DNA from 2 places in the Telluria sp. RB2R28 genome. Region 2 is predicted to be linked to the other one. Evidence: predicted binding sites of a transcription regulator. Region 2 holds the regulator's gene; the other holds the start of a gene.
What was found. Region 2 encodes LexA, which represses DNA repair genes until DNA is damaged. Its sites were predicted from a motif close to ACTGTATNNNNATACAGT; they were not measured.
Positions count from the first base shown of each region.

Region 1 (7,293 bases), on a different contig from region 2:
CAACCTGGGCTTTGCCTGCGGCGTCGCGCAGGTGCTGCCGGCCGGCGTGTACGTGGCGATGAACGGCCAGGTGTTCCCATGGGATAACGTGACCAAAAACCGCAGCGCCGGCGTGTTCCAGGGACTGTAAGCAGAATCGAAAAACGGCAACGGCCGGACGCCATGTCCAGCCGTTCGATCCTGCCGGCGCCGTCTCCGGCGCCATGCATCAGGTACTTGATTACGCCTTGGCTTCGCCGCCCAGCGCTTCGACGATATCGGCCAGCATCTTCGACAGCTCGCCCGTCATCAACACGATATCGTTGTCAAAACGTTCGTCGTCGTTGTGGGTCGGGCTTTCGCTTTCCTTGATCACGTCCAGCGGCTTGATGCCCTTGATCGCCAGCGACTCGGTCAGCACGAAGCTGACGCGGTCGTTCCAGGTCATGGCCAGGCGCGTGCACTGCTTGCCAGCGGCGATGTGGCGGCGGATGTCGTCCGGTTCCAGCGTGTGCTTCACGTAGCGCACTGCGGCGCGGCTCTCGCCGGTGGCGCGCAGTTCGGTGTCCTGGTCGATCGTGAAGCCGTACGGCGCTTCATCGGCTTCCAGCCAGCCGGTCATCACGGCCACTGGCGAGCGCTGCACACGGAGCGACTCCAGCGGCATCTTGTCGACGGCCTTGAGCAGCAGCTTGACGACGTCGTCGGCCTTGGCCGGGCTGGCCGCATCGACCACGAGCCAGCCATTGACCGGATCGATCCAGGTCCAGACATTGCTGCGCAGCGTGAAGGCGCGCGGCAGCAGTTCGTCGGCCACGCGCTCCTTCAGTTCCTTCATGGCTTTTTTGCCTGGCGGGAAGCCCTGCGCTTCTTCCATTTCGGCCGCCTTGGCCTTGGCCACCTGGTTGATGACCGATGCCGGCAGCAATTTCTTTTCGGTGCCCAGCATGATCAGCATCTGCTTGTTCACGACATGGACCAGGCCGCCATTTGGGCGCGGCGCATCCCAGCCCTGGCGCAGCAATTCGTTGCTGTTGGCAGGCACGAAGCTGCCCGGCTCGAGGGCCTTTTCCAGCTGTTCAGGGGTGTAGGCCCAAGGGGCCGGCAGGCGGTAGATCTGGAGATTCTTGAACCACATAGGCTTAATCCGATTGTTTCAGTATTTCAAGGGAACGACATTCTACGCTGCGCAGCAGCCGCAGCGTCAAAAATGTCAGGGGGTTGTCGCGTCGTCCGGAGAATCGTCGAACAGTCGTAACTGCTCGACAATCTCGGTGTCGCTCAGGCGCACGCCGACGCCCAATAATCGCACCGGCCGGCTGGCGCGCGCCCAGCCGGTCTCCAGTAAACGTCCATAAGTCGGAATATTGGGCGCATATCCCACACATTCGACGGTTGTCTGCTGGAAGTCCGAAAACTTGATCTTCACGAACAGCTTGTTGATGAATTTTTCAGCATTTGCGCGCTTGATGCGGCCCAGCAAATGCTCATGCAAATCGGGCAGCAGCTTCAGGCAGGCGGCCAGGTCGGGCACGTCCGGCGTATAGGTTTCCTCGGTGCTGATCGACTTGCGCTCGCGCGAGGTATTCACTTCGCGGTGGTCGATCCCGCGGCTCAGGTCGTACAGCCGCACGCCGAAGCTGCCCATATGCTCCTGCAGCTTGTCCAGGCTCCAGCCGCGCAGGTCGGCGCAGGTCTGGGCGCCTAGCCGGTTGAGTTTCTCGGCTGTCACCTTGCCCACGCCGTGCAGCTTCTTGACCGGCAGCGCCGCAACAAACGCATCGACTTCTTCGGGCCGCACCAGGAACAGGCCGTCAGGCTTGTTCCAGTCGCTGGCGATCTTGGCGACGAACTTGTTCGGGCCCACGCCGGCCGAGGCCGTGATGCCCACCGTTTCGACGATGCGGCGCCGGATCTCCTGCGCGATCAGCGTCGCACTACCTTTGCAGTGCGGCGAATCGGTCACGTCCAGGTAGGCTTCGTCGAGCGACAGCGGCTCGACGATGTCCGTGTAATCCTGGTAGATGGACATGATCTGGCTGGACGCGATGCGGTATTTCTCCATTGCCGGCGGAATTACCACCAACTCCGGACACAGCTTCATCGCCTGGGCGGTGGCCATCGCCGAATGGATGCCGAAGCGGCGCGCCTCGTAATTGCAGGTGGCAACCACGCCGCGCTGGTCGGCGCGCCCGCCCACCGCCAATGGCCGGCCGCGCAACGACGGATCGTCGCGCATCTCGACCGATGCATAAAAGCAGTCGCAATCGCAGTGGATGATTTTTCGGGCTGGGGCGTTCACGCTGGCGGGCCGCCCCATGCGGTCACAAACTGCCGGGGTCGCTTACTGTAATTGCATACAGTATCTTCTAAAAATCTCCCCGGTGCAAATGTTGCTCATTTCTGGGCAGCCTTCCTGTGACCGCCGACTCACCGTGTCACTGACAGCGAATACCGGCCATTGCTGGTGCCGGTGCCGCCACTGGTAAAGAGCACGCGCAGATAGAGGACCGCCGTGCTGGTGCTGGTATTGGCGAAGGTGGCGGTGTCGGCCACGCCAGCGCGGTTTACGCTCGCGCTCAGTTGCTTGCCTGCGCTGTTGTATAGCTGCAGGTCATAATTGGCCGTTGCCAGCACCGCGTTCAAGCTCGCCTTGAGCGTCTTGCCGGCCGGCAGATCGACCCGGAAGTAATCGGTATCGGTTGTCGTGCCCAGGTTGCCGGTGACGCTGGCATTGACCCGATTGGCCGTGGCGATCGTGTTGTTCGCTTCGATTTCAGCAACCCCGATGGGCGGCGCGGCGATGGGCGGCGCGGCGGTGGACCTGCTCGCTGCGGCGGCGGTGGCCGCGGCGGCATCGACGATGCCGGCGCCGCACCCCGTGCAACTGGCCGGGAACGCGCGCGCCGTCGACTTCAGCCTTGTTGCGATCTCGTCCGGTGTCAGTTTGGTATTTGCCGCCAGCATCAGCGCGGCCACGCCTGCCACGTGCGGCGCAGCCATCGACGTGCCCTGGTAGACCGCGTACGTATCCGCCAGCGGTCCGCTCCGGCCGCTGTTGAGCGTGGAAAGAATGCCTGACGCGCCATCGCCGCCCGGCGCAGCCACCGTGACCTGGGCGCCGAAGTTGGAATATCGTGCCCGCCCGCCAGTACGGCCCGTGGCGGCAACCGCGATCACGCCAGCGCAGTTGGCCGGGCTGGCGTTGCTGACGTCCACGGCCGAATTGCCCGCCGCTGCCACCACGACCACGCCGCGCGAGCGGGCCCCGTTGACGGCGTTCTGCATCGTCGCGCTGCAGGCCCCGCCCCCGCCCAGCGACAGGTTCAGCACGCGCGCCTTATTGGGATTGGCGGGCACGCCCGCGACGACGCCGCCCGATGCCCAGGTGATCGCATCGGCGATATCGGATGTGTATCCGCCGCATTTGCCCAGCACGCGCACGGGCAGGATTTTGGCGTTGTACGCCACGCCCGCCACGCCGGCGCCGTTGTTGGTGCGCGCCGCTACCGTGCCGGCCACATGCGTGCCGTGCCAGCTGGATGGCTGGTCAGAGAATGGCTGACCGCCACCGCAGGCACCGGCCGTGATGCCGTCACCCGGGTCGGTCGCATCGCTGTCGCGCCCGTTGCCATCATTGCCAATGGCGGCGGTGCTGATGAAGTCGTAACCCGGCAGGAACTGCCCGCTCAGATCGGCGTGTGGGCGGTAGCCGGTGTCGATCACGGCCACCACCACGCCGGTGCCAGTCGAGATATCCCAGGCCGCCGGCAGGCGCAGCCCGCCAACCGTATCGTAGTAATGCCACTGGTCGGTATAGCGGGGATCGGTCGGCGTGGCCGCATGCGTCATGATGCGGTCCGGCTCGGCATATTCGATCGACGCATCGCGCATCATCATCTCGGTCGCCAGCGAGCGCACCTCGGCCAGATTGTGCCGGCGATCGAGCCTGAACACCTTTGCGCCGTTCGCCAGCGCATGGCTTTCCCGGACCAGCACGCCAAACTGCTGGCCAGCGCGATCAATCCTGGCCTTGCGCGCGCTGCTGCCGCCTTCCACGATCACCGTCGATCCTTTGGCGGCGGGCTGGGCGTCGCGGTACTTCACGATGACGCGGTCGGTTTCCAGGATGGAATGCGGCTCTTGGGAGGCCGCGGCCACACCTATTGGGAGAGACGCCAGCGCCAGCCAAAGTGTGGCGCAGCGCGTTACCGCCGCAGTGTGCATCGAATGTGTTTGCTTCATGATCTTCCCCGTTCAAGTTCTGCATCAGGCATGTCGATGCGCCTGAGTCATGACAAGACCAGCTGCATCGGGCGCCGCACCATAGCGGCAGAATTCAGAGTAGCCTGACGGAAACATTAAGTCGCGTGGAAAATCACACCTTTTCAGCATAGTTACAACACTTACACCACTCGTTTCCTCAATAACATTTTTTCTTTGGGGTAACTATATGAACACAAAATATGTGGCACCCTGCTTCAGTTAATTAACAATCATGAACAGCCAACGCTGACCCCAAAAAAAACACGCGCGACTATATCGCGCGTGTTTTGTATGCACCAACCGCCTGCTTACCAGTTCAGCTTCAGCGTATATCGGCCATTGGTCGTGCCCGTGCCGCCACTGTAATAGGTCACACGAACATAACGGATCGCCGTACTGCTGCTCGTATTGGCCGAGGTGAGGCTGTCGGTCGCACCGGCCCCGTTCTGGCTGGTGCCCAGCTGCGTGCCGGTGCTGCTGTACACGTACAGGTCGTAGTCAGCCGTCGTCGACGTCGGGGTCAAGCTTGCTGCCAGCGTCTTGCCAGCTGGCAGATCGACCCGGAAATAATCGGTGTCGGTCGTACTGCCCAGGTTGCCGGTGACGGTCGTGTTGCTGGCCGCGACCGGGTCTGCCGTGGCCGTCGTGTTGTTCGACTCGCTCTCGGCCAGCGTGGTGACTGGTGTACCGCCACCGCCCCCTGTGGCCGACGCCACGGCGGCAGCCGCATCGACGATGCCGGTGCCGCAACCCGAGCAGCTGGCCGGGAACGCGCGCGCCGTCGACTTCAGTTTCGACTCGATCTCGTCCGGCGTCAGGTTGGTGTTTACCGCCAGCATCAGCGCCGCCACGCCGGCCACGTGCGGCGTGGCCATCGACGTGCCCTGGTAGGCCGCGTAGCTGTCCGCGGCCGGTGCGCCGGTGCCGCTGTTGAGGGTCGAGAGCACCCCCGAGGCGCCATCGCCGCCGGGCGCGGCCACATCCACCAGCGTGCCAAAGTTGGAGTACGACGCCCGTCCACCGGTACGGCCGGTGGCCGCCACCGCGATCACACCCGAGCAGTTGGCAGGGCTGGCATTGCTGACGTTGACGGCGTCGTTGCCGGCAGCGACCACCACCACCGCGCCGCGCGAACGGGCACCGTTGATGGCATTTTGCGTCGTTGCATCACAAGCGCCGCCGCCGCCCAGCGACAGGTTCAGCACACGCGCCTTGTTGGCGTTGGCCGGCACGCCCGACACCGTGCCGCCGGACGACCAGGTGATCGCGTCGGCAATGTCGGATGTGTAGCCGCCGCACTTGCCCAGCACGCGCACCGGCAGGACCTTGGCGTTGTAGGCCACGCCCGCCACGCCGGCGCCGTTGTTGGTGCGCGCTGCGACCGTGCCGGCCACGTGCGTGCCGTGCCAGCTCGATGGCTGGTCACGGGTTGGCTGGCCGTTGCCGCACGAGCCAGCGGTGACGGCGTCGCCCGGGTCGCTCGCGTCGCTGTCGCGACCATTGCCGTCGTTGCCGATGGCGGCGGTGCTGATGAAGTCATAGCCGGGCAGTTGCTGGCCGCTCAGGTCGGCATGAGGGCGCGAGCCGGTGTCGATCACGGCCACGACCACACCGGCGCCGGTCGAGACATCCCAGGCGGCCGGCAGGCGCAGGCCACCCGCGGTTTCATAGTAGTGCCATTGGTCGGTATAGCGCGGGTCGGTCGGCGTGGCCATGTGCGTCATGATGCGGTCCGGCTCGGCATATTCGATCGACGGATCGCGCGCCATCATCTCGGCCGCCAGGGACTTCACTTCGGCAAGATTGCGCTTGCGGTCGAGCTTGAACACTTTTGCACCAGTGGAAATCGGATGGCTTTCCTGGACCACCATGCCGAACTGCTGGCCGGCGCGGTCGAGCTTGGCCTTGCGCTCGCTGCTGGTACTGGCCACGCGCGCAGCGATGCCATTGACGGCCGGTTGCGCGTCGCGGTACTTCACGATGATCCGGTCGGTTTCCAGGATGAACTGTGGCCCCGGGGACGCCGCATCGCCCGCAGCCGCCAGGGCTGCGCTCGAGGCCAGCGCCAGGGATACCGCGGCGCACATCTTCAATACGACAGGACGAATCGAATGCGTTTGCTTCATTTTTCTTCCTTGTTCAAGGTTTTCCGTCGGGCGAAAGGGCTCGCCCGTATCGTTGTAAGTCCGGACTTTGCCGGCGCCGCATCGAGGCGGCTCAGCCAGCGTAGCGCGAAAGAAAGATTTAACGGAACGCAAACCTGAGAGAGTGAAGCGTGCATACAACGGTTACATGCCTAAATTTTGCAAAACCATGTTTTGTTCGGCGAAACATAAATTTAGCAGAATACTTGACACCTAAAATTTGTTGACGAAGGTTTATCGCATAGTTCCCAGATGCAAAAAAGGGCCGCGCAGTGCGCGGCCCTTTTCGTTTATGACACGTCGGCCTCGTGCGAGGCTCGTCAATTCTTAGAAATTACCCTTGAATTGCATGCCCCACTGGCGCGGCTCGTTGGTGAAGCCGGTCAGGTTGTTGAAGTCGATCGCACCGGTGATACGGCGCTGGTCGAGCACGTTGCGGCCGAAGGCTGCCACTTCATACTTGCCATTGCCGAAGATGTAGCCGACGCGCACGCCGCCTTCGGTCAGTGGTGCACCGGTGAACTCGGTCGACTCGTACAGGAAGAAGTTCACTTTGCTGCGGTACGACCAGTCGGTGTAGAAGTACAGCTCGCCGTCACGGAACGGCACGCCGTAGCGGGCCGTCGCGTTGAAGGTCCAGCGCGGTGCCTGTGGCAGTGCATTGCCATCGATCACGACACGGCCGGCGCCGTTGATCGGATCGGTGATCGTGCACTGCGCGCAGCGGTTGACCGACAGGCTGCCGTCGCGGATCTGCGTGTAGTTGTAGCTCGCGCCGGCGCTCATGCGCAGGGCGGTGCTGATCGCTGCTTCGAAGTCGAACTCGGCGCCACGGCCCTTGGTCTTGTCGGCGTTGATCAGGCGGTTGACGTTCGAATTGCCACCCACCACGGTCAGCTGCTGG
Region 1 is NZ_JCASIK010000003.1:649,270-656,562, reverse strand. It holds gene AC56LV_RS15230 (asparaginase domain-containing protein) at 1-130, shown strand, start outside; gene AC56LV_RS15225 (recombination-associated protein RdgC) at 221-1,117, opposite strand; gene dinB (DNA polymerase IV) at 1,193-2,299, opposite strand; gene AC56LV_RS15215 (S8 family peptidase) at 2,410-4,224, opposite strand; gene AC56LV_RS15210 (S8 family peptidase) at 4,554-6,371, opposite strand; gene AC56LV_RS15205 (TonB-dependent receptor) at 6,717-7,293, opposite strand, start outside.
Region 1: the regulator LexA is predicted to act here: its motif matches at 2,326-2,343, upstream of dinB (DNA polymerase IV).

Region 2 (7,293 bases):
GGAATGCGGCCACGCGTAAAGGCGGCCATTAAAACATCAATGGCCGCCTTGGTGTTACTACAAATGGTTATTTAGTCACCCTGATACACAGACAGGTTGCCGCTGTAATTGCCGAACTTGGTGTACTGGCCGATCCAGGTCAGGCGGATGGCGCCAATCGGACCGTTACGCTGCTTGCCGATAATGATTTCGGCCGTGCCCTTGTCGGGCGAATCGGGGTTATAGACCTCGTCGCGGTACAGGAAGATGATGACGTCGGCATCCTGCTCGATTGCGCCGGATTCGCGCAAGTCGGACATCACGGGGCGCTTGTTTGGCCGTTGCTCCAGCGAGCGGTTCAGCTGCGACAGCGCCACCACCGGGCACTGCAGCTCTTTGGCCAGGCCCTTGAGCGAACGGGAAATTTCCGAGATTTCGGCGGTACGGTTGTCCCCCGGCTGGCTACCCTGCATCAGCTGCAGGTAGTCGACGATGATCAGGCCCAGCTTGCCGCACTGGCGCGCCAGGCGCCGCGCACGTGCGCGCATCTCGATCGGGTTCAGCGCCGGCGTTTCGTCGATGTACAGCTGGGCGTCGTTCATCTTCTGGATGGCGTGCGTCAGGCGCGGCCAATCCTCGTCGTTCAGGCGGCCCGTACGCAGGCGGTGCTGGTCGAGCTGGCCGACCGAGCCCAGCATACGCATTGCCAGCTGGGTGCCACCCATCTCCATCGAGAAGATCGCGACCGGCAGACCCGCTTCAATGGCAACGTTCTCGCCGATATTGACGGAGAACGCCGTCTTGCCCATCGACGGACGGCCGGCAACGATGACAAGGTCGCCCGGCTGCAGACCCGACGTCATGCGGTCGAGGTCGATGAAGCCGGTTGGCACGCCGGTGATTTCGCCCTGGTTTTCGCGGCTATAGAGCTCGTCGATGCGCTCGACGACTTGCGTCAGCAGCGGCTGAATCGGATTCCAGCCCTGCTGGCCGCGCGAGCCGGATTCGGCAATCGCAAAGATCTTGGACTCGGCTTCGTCAAGCATCTGCTTGACTTCCTTGCCCTGCGGGTTGAACGCATTGCCCGAGATTTCATCGGCCACGGTGATCAGCTTGCGCAGGATGCCGCGGTCGCGCACGATCTCGGCGTAGCGCCGGATATTCGCGGCGGACGGCGTATTCTGGGCCATCGCGTTCAGGTATTGCAGGCCGCCCACATCATCGGCCTTGCCGAGCTGGTTGCAGGCCTCGTAGACGGTGATCACGTCGGCCGGTTTGCCGCCGTTAATCAGGCGCACCATCTGTTCGAAGATGATGCGGTGGTCGTAGCGGTAGAAGTCTTCCGCGTTCATGAAGTCGGCGATACGGTCCCACGCGGCGTTATCGCGCAGCAGGCCGCCAATGACGGATTGCTCGGCTTCGATGGAGTGCGGGGGGATGCGCAGGGCGTCGAGTTGCGGATCTGGAGATGCTGCGTTCATGGGCGGGATTATACCTTTTCCAGTCCTGTGACTGACATGGTTGGAAAGCCGAAAAGCAAAAAAGCCGGGCGAACCCGGCTTTTTCAGAACTGCGTGCTCAGCACATGTACAGCGTGTGCTTAGGCAGCTTCGCCCACAACGGCGACGGTGATTTCCGACACGACGTCGGTGTGCAGAGCGACTGCAACCGGGAATTCGCCGGTGGTTTTCAAAGGGCCGGTCGGCAGGCGCACTTGCGACTTCTCGACAGCGAAACCTTGCTTGGTCAGCGCTTCGGCGATGTCGAAGTTGGTGACCGAACCGAACAGACGGCCATCAACGCCGGCCTTCTGGCCGATGGTGACGGTCATGCCGCTCAGCTTGTCGCCTTCGGCCTGGGCAGCCGACAGCTTTTCAGCTGCTGCTTTTTCCAGTTCGGCGCGCTTGGCTTCGAACTCGGCGACGGCGCCGGCGGTAGCGCGGCGGGCCATCTTTTGTGGGATCAGGAAGTTACGTGCGTAACCGTCCTTGACCTTGACGACGTCGCCCAGGTTGCCGACGTTGACTACTTTTTCCAACAGAATGATTTGCATAGTGATCTCCAGATATCTGACTGTCGTGACCGACGATTAACCGTGGTGCAGGTCGGTGTACGGCAGCAGCGCAAGGTAGCGTGCGCGCTTGATCGCGGTGTCGACCTGACGCTGGTAGTGCGCCTTGGTGCCGGTCAGACGTGCTGGCATGATCTTGCCGTTTTCCTGGACGAAGTCCTTCAGGGTGTCGACGTCCTTGTAGTCCACCTGCTCAACGCCAGCGGCGGTGAAGCGGCAGAATTTCTTGCGCTTGAACAGCGGGTTTTGCTGTTTGCGCTTCTCTTTGAGTTTCGCTTTGTTTTTGTCGAACTTTTTACCGAATGCCATTTGAGGCTCCTGTATCTAAATTGCCGGGTTAAGCGGCACTGAAATCAATGATGTGAAACACCAGGGCTTTGCTGTTGCGATTTTTCCGTGCAAGAAATCCGTTGAACCTGTAGCTGGCGCCCAATTCGGCGCTGGCAAACCTGCCCGAAATCTCGCCCGCGGCGAACGCGGGGACTTCGAACGCGACCGACCTTTCGACTCCGGCCTCTTCCTGCTGCGATTCGTGCATCAGGACGGCTGAAACGATTGGCACACCGGCCGGGGTGTAACGCAGTACGTCGCGCTCGGCGATGGTCGCCATGAGCTGGAGGTGGTTTGCGTTATGCACCCGGTGTTACTGGTTACTACGAATAACTGGGAAAAACTTAAGCAGCAGCAGGCGCTGGCGCAGCGGCTGGAGCGGCTGCTGGCGCAGCGGCTTCGGCACGGTGGCTCTTGGCTGCGTCTTCGCGCTGCACCGATTTCATCATCGGCGACGGTGCGGTTTCAGCTTTTTTCAGCTTGACGGTCAGGTGACGCAGAACCGCATCATTGAACTTGAATGCAGTTTCCAGCTCGACCAGGGTCTCGTTGTCGCATTCGATGTTCAGGCAGATGTAGTGTGCTTTTGGCAGCTTCTGGATCTGGTACGCCATCTGGCGGCGGCCCCAGTCTTCAACGCGATGGATGTTACCGCCGCGGCTGGTCACCGTGGTCTTGTAACGCTCGATCATCGCCGGAACTTGTTCGCTCTGGTCCGGATGGACGATAAAAACGATTTCATAATGACGCATGCATTACTCCTTGAGGACGTTTAACAAATGCCCACCTCGGCGTCAAGACGAGTGTGGGAAGGGAAAGCCGGCAATTATAACCTGAATATCGGTGACTTGGAAACCCCCGATGATGCTTTATCGCCTCGATTGGCCCCGCATTTGGCGTATCTGACTCGACAATTCCAGCGTTTTGACGGCTATTTGCACCCTGAATCACGATTTTCGCGATATTTTTCGCGTTTCCCCTTGCGCGCGCGAGAATACTGTACAAAAATACAGGTTACATACATAACCGGTTGCTGTAACACATTTATGCTAAAGCTCACTGCACGGCAAGAACAGATCCTGAACCTGATCAAGGAAGCGATCGAGAACACCGGTTTCCCCCCAACCCGGGCTGAAATCGCTTCTGAACTGGGTTTCCGCTCGGCCAATGCGGCTGAAGAACATCTGCAAGCACTGGCGCGCAAGGGCGCCATCGAAATTTCACCTGGCACATCGCGCGGCATCCGCCTGATCGGCGCGAGCGTCGAAGCGATCCCGATGCCGCCGCCGTCGTTCATGTCGCTGCCGCTGGTCGGGCGCGTTGCGGCGGGTAATCCGATCCTGGCGCAAGAGCACGTCGAAGCCACCTACAACGTCGACGCGGCCATGTTCGCGGCGCGGCCTGATTTTCTGCTAAAGGTCAAAGGCTGGTCGATGCGCGATGCAGGCATCATGGATGGCGACTTTTTGGCGGTCAAGAAAATCGACAGCGCCAAGAACGGCCAGATCGTCGTTGCGCGCCTGGGCGACGAAGTCACGGTCAAGCGCTATCGCAAGACGGGCGACCTGGTCGAACTGCTGCCAGAAAACCCTGACTTCAACATCATTGCCGTCTCGCCAGACGAAGAATTCGCGCTCGAAGGCCTGGCTGTCGGCTTGATGCGTAGCTGGAACTGATGTAATGGCGCCGGCCTCCCCGGCCGGTGCCTGCTTTACCCGGCGTTGCCCTACCCGGCATTGCTCAGTTCGACGCCTTCTTCACCACGGCGTTGTGCTGGTTGATGAATGCCTCGGTGGCATTGCGCCACGCTGCAAAATCCGCCAGGATCATCTTTGAATTGACCTTCGCGCCTTCCGCGATATTCTGCCGCACCTGCTCCAGGTGGGCTGCCGAGGCGTCCGCCTCCTGCTTGTTCATGAGCTTCGCAATATCGGCCGGGATCTTCTTGGTCAGCGGCGACTGCGCATTCAGGTTCGTCACCATCTTGTTGTAGCAGTCCTGCCAGCCCGTCACCAGCTTGTTGACGCGATCGATCTCGTCATTCACTTTCGACACGGCCGGAATGCGCGGCGACGGGCAGCGGTATTCGCCTGACTGTAATTCGGCGCCGTCATAGCCCTTGATCCAGTAATCGATCTCGGCGCGTTTGGTCACGCGCTGTTCCATCACGACCAGCGATTCGGCCGCGACCTTGTTGCCCTTGGCGGCCGACTTTTCGAACAATGCCCTGGCCGCCGGCTCGTCGACGGCACCGGCTTCGCCATACCAGTACATCTGTCCCAGCTGCTGCTGCGCTTGCGGATTGCCGGCGTTGGCCAGCTTGGTATAGAGCTTGAGCGCGCCCGCATAATCCTTCTTTTCAAACAGCGCGTTGGCGTCTTCCAGCTCGCCCGCATAGGCGCCGCTGGCAATAGTCAGAGAAAGGCAGAGCAGGAAACGGTTCATGGGCATCCGAAGAAAATGACAAGCTGACGATGGGGCATCATAGCCCCCTTTTACAGTGGAACTCAACCGTAAAAATGACAAGGCCGGCATCGCGCCGGCCTTCTTTGCATGCCTTTACACCGTGCTTATGCGTCCAGCGCCTGGCGGAAGTCTTCGACCAGGTCGTCGGTGTCCTCGATGCCCACCGACACGCGGATCAGCGACTCGGCAATGCCCATGCTGGCGCGGCGCTCGGCGCCCATCTCGAAGAAGATCGTGTGCGCCACCGGGATGACCAGCGTGCGATTGTCACCCAGGTTCGAGGCAGGAATCGCCAGCTGCAGGCGGTTGAGGTAATCGAACGGATCGATGGACTCGTGCAGCTCAAAGCTGAGCAGCGAACCGCCGGCGCGAAACAGCGACGTGACGATACCGTGCTGCGGATGCGACGCCAGGCCCGGATAGTGGACCTTGGCCACGCGCTCATCAGCTTCGAGCATCGTGGCCAGCGCCAGTGCATTGGCACAGGTACGGGTCATGCGCAGCGCCAGCGTCTCGGCGCCAACGGCGATGTGATGCGCCGCTTCCGGCCCGAGCGACGCGCCGAAGTCGCGCAGTGCTTTCGCGCGCAGCTGCGCCATGCCCTGGGCCTGCGCTGGCTGCTTGCGAAAGTTCGGTGCGATGTTCGGGTACGCGCTCCAGTCGAACAGGCCGGTGTCGGTCAGCGCGCCGCCCAGCGCAATGCCGTGGCCGCCAATCGACTTGGTCAGCGAGTTGACCACGAGACCGGCGCCCACGTTCTTCGGGCGGAACAGCCATGGCGACGTCATCGTGTTGTCGACCACGTACAGGATGCCCCGCTCACGGCACAGCTCGCCGATGCGGGCCAGGTCCGCCACTTGCGTGCGCGGATTGGCGATCGTCTCGACGAATACCATGCGCGTGTTTGGCGTCAAGGCTGCTTCGACCTGCGCCACATCGGTCGCGTCTACAAAGGCAACATCAACGCCCTGCCCCGCCACCGTCTGCCACAGGCTGTTGGTATTGCCAAACAAGAAGCTTGACGAGACGATGGCGTCGCCTGCCTTGAGCAGCGCCTGGAACAGCGCGCCGATGGCGGCCATGCCAGTGCCGAAGCACAGCGTGGCGACGCCATCTTCCATCTTGCTGACCTTGTCCTCGAGCGCGCTGATGGTGGGATTGCCCTGGCGACCGTAACGGAAGCCCGGCTCCTTGCCCTGGAACACGGACGCCAGCTGACGCGCATCCGTGTAGCCGAACGCGACCGACGTGTGGATCGGCTTGTGCAGCGAACCGTGCTCGATCGGCTTGTGCCGGTCGTTGTGCAGGATCGTCGTGGTAAAGCCGTAGGTCTTTTTCTCGCTCATGCTTACTCGGCTGGAACGGCAGGGTTCAGATTCAGTTGGGTGCGGACCTGGTCTTCATCCTTGGCAGCAGGATTGTGACGCGCCGTTTCCTGGCGATCAAGGTATTCCGGGGTCACGTCGCCCGTCACGTAGATGCCGTCGAAGCACGATGCCTCGAAGTTCTTCAGTGCCGGATTGACGTCCGAAATCGAACGCTTGAGGGCATCGATGTCCTGGTAGATCACGCGGTCGGCCGTGATCTCGCGGCAGACTTCTTCGGTCGTGCGGCCATAGGCGATCAGCTCGTCGCGGGTCGGCATGTCGATGCCGTACACGTTCGGGTACAGCACCGGTGGCGCGGCCGACGCAAAGTACACCTTGCGCGCGCCGGCTTCACGGGCCATCTGCACGATTTCGCGGCTGGTCGTGCCGCGCACGATCGAATCGTCGACCAGCAGCACGTTCTTGTCCTTGAACTCGGAAATGATCGCGTTGAGCTTCTGGCGCACCGATTTCTTGCGCATGCCCTGGCCCGGCATGATGAAGGTGCGGCCGATGTAGCGGTTCTTGATGAAGCCTTCGCGGTATTCGACACCCAGTTTCAGCGCCAACTGGATCGCAGCCGGCCGCGACGAATCGGGAATCGGCATGACGACGTCGATGTCCTCGACCGGGATTTCACTGAGCACCTTGTCGGCCAGGTATTCACCCATGCGCAGGCGCGTGGCGTAGACCGAGGCGCCGTCGATCACCGAGTCCGGACGGGCCAGGTAGACGAATTCGAACGCGCACGGGTTCAGCGATGGATTTTCGGCGCACTGGCGCTCGGACAGCTTGCCGTCGTTGCTGATAAAGACCGCTTCGCCCGGCGCGATGTCGCGCATGAAGCGAAAGCCCAGGCCTTCGAGGGCGACCGACTCGCTGGCCACCAGGTATTCGTTGCCGTTTTCGGTTTCGTTCACGCCCAGGCACAGCGGACGGATGCCGAACGGATCGCGGAAGGCCAGCATGCCGTGGCCGGCGATCTGCGCAACGACAGCATAGGCGCCACGCACGCGGCGGTGCACGACAGCAACCGCTTTGAAGATCGCGTCGGCGTCGAGCGAGAAGCCATCGGCCGCC
Region 2 is NZ_JCASIK010000002.1:712,744-720,036, forward strand. It holds gene AC56LV_RS10790 (replicative DNA helicase) at 72-1,460, opposite strand; gene rplI (50S ribosomal protein L9) at 1,580-2,032, opposite strand; gene rpsR (30S ribosomal protein S18) at 2,069-2,359, opposite strand; gene priB (primosomal replication protein N) at 2,388-2,687, opposite strand; gene rpsF (30S ribosomal protein S6) at 2,725-3,132, opposite strand; gene lexA (transcriptional repressor LexA) at 3,427-4,056, shown strand; gene AC56LV_RS10820 (tetratricopeptide repeat protein) at 4,121-4,915, opposite strand; gene AC56LV_RS10825 (cystathionine gamma-synthase family protein) at 4,951-6,192, opposite strand; gene purF (amidophosphoribosyltransferase) at 6,195-7,293, opposite strand, start outside.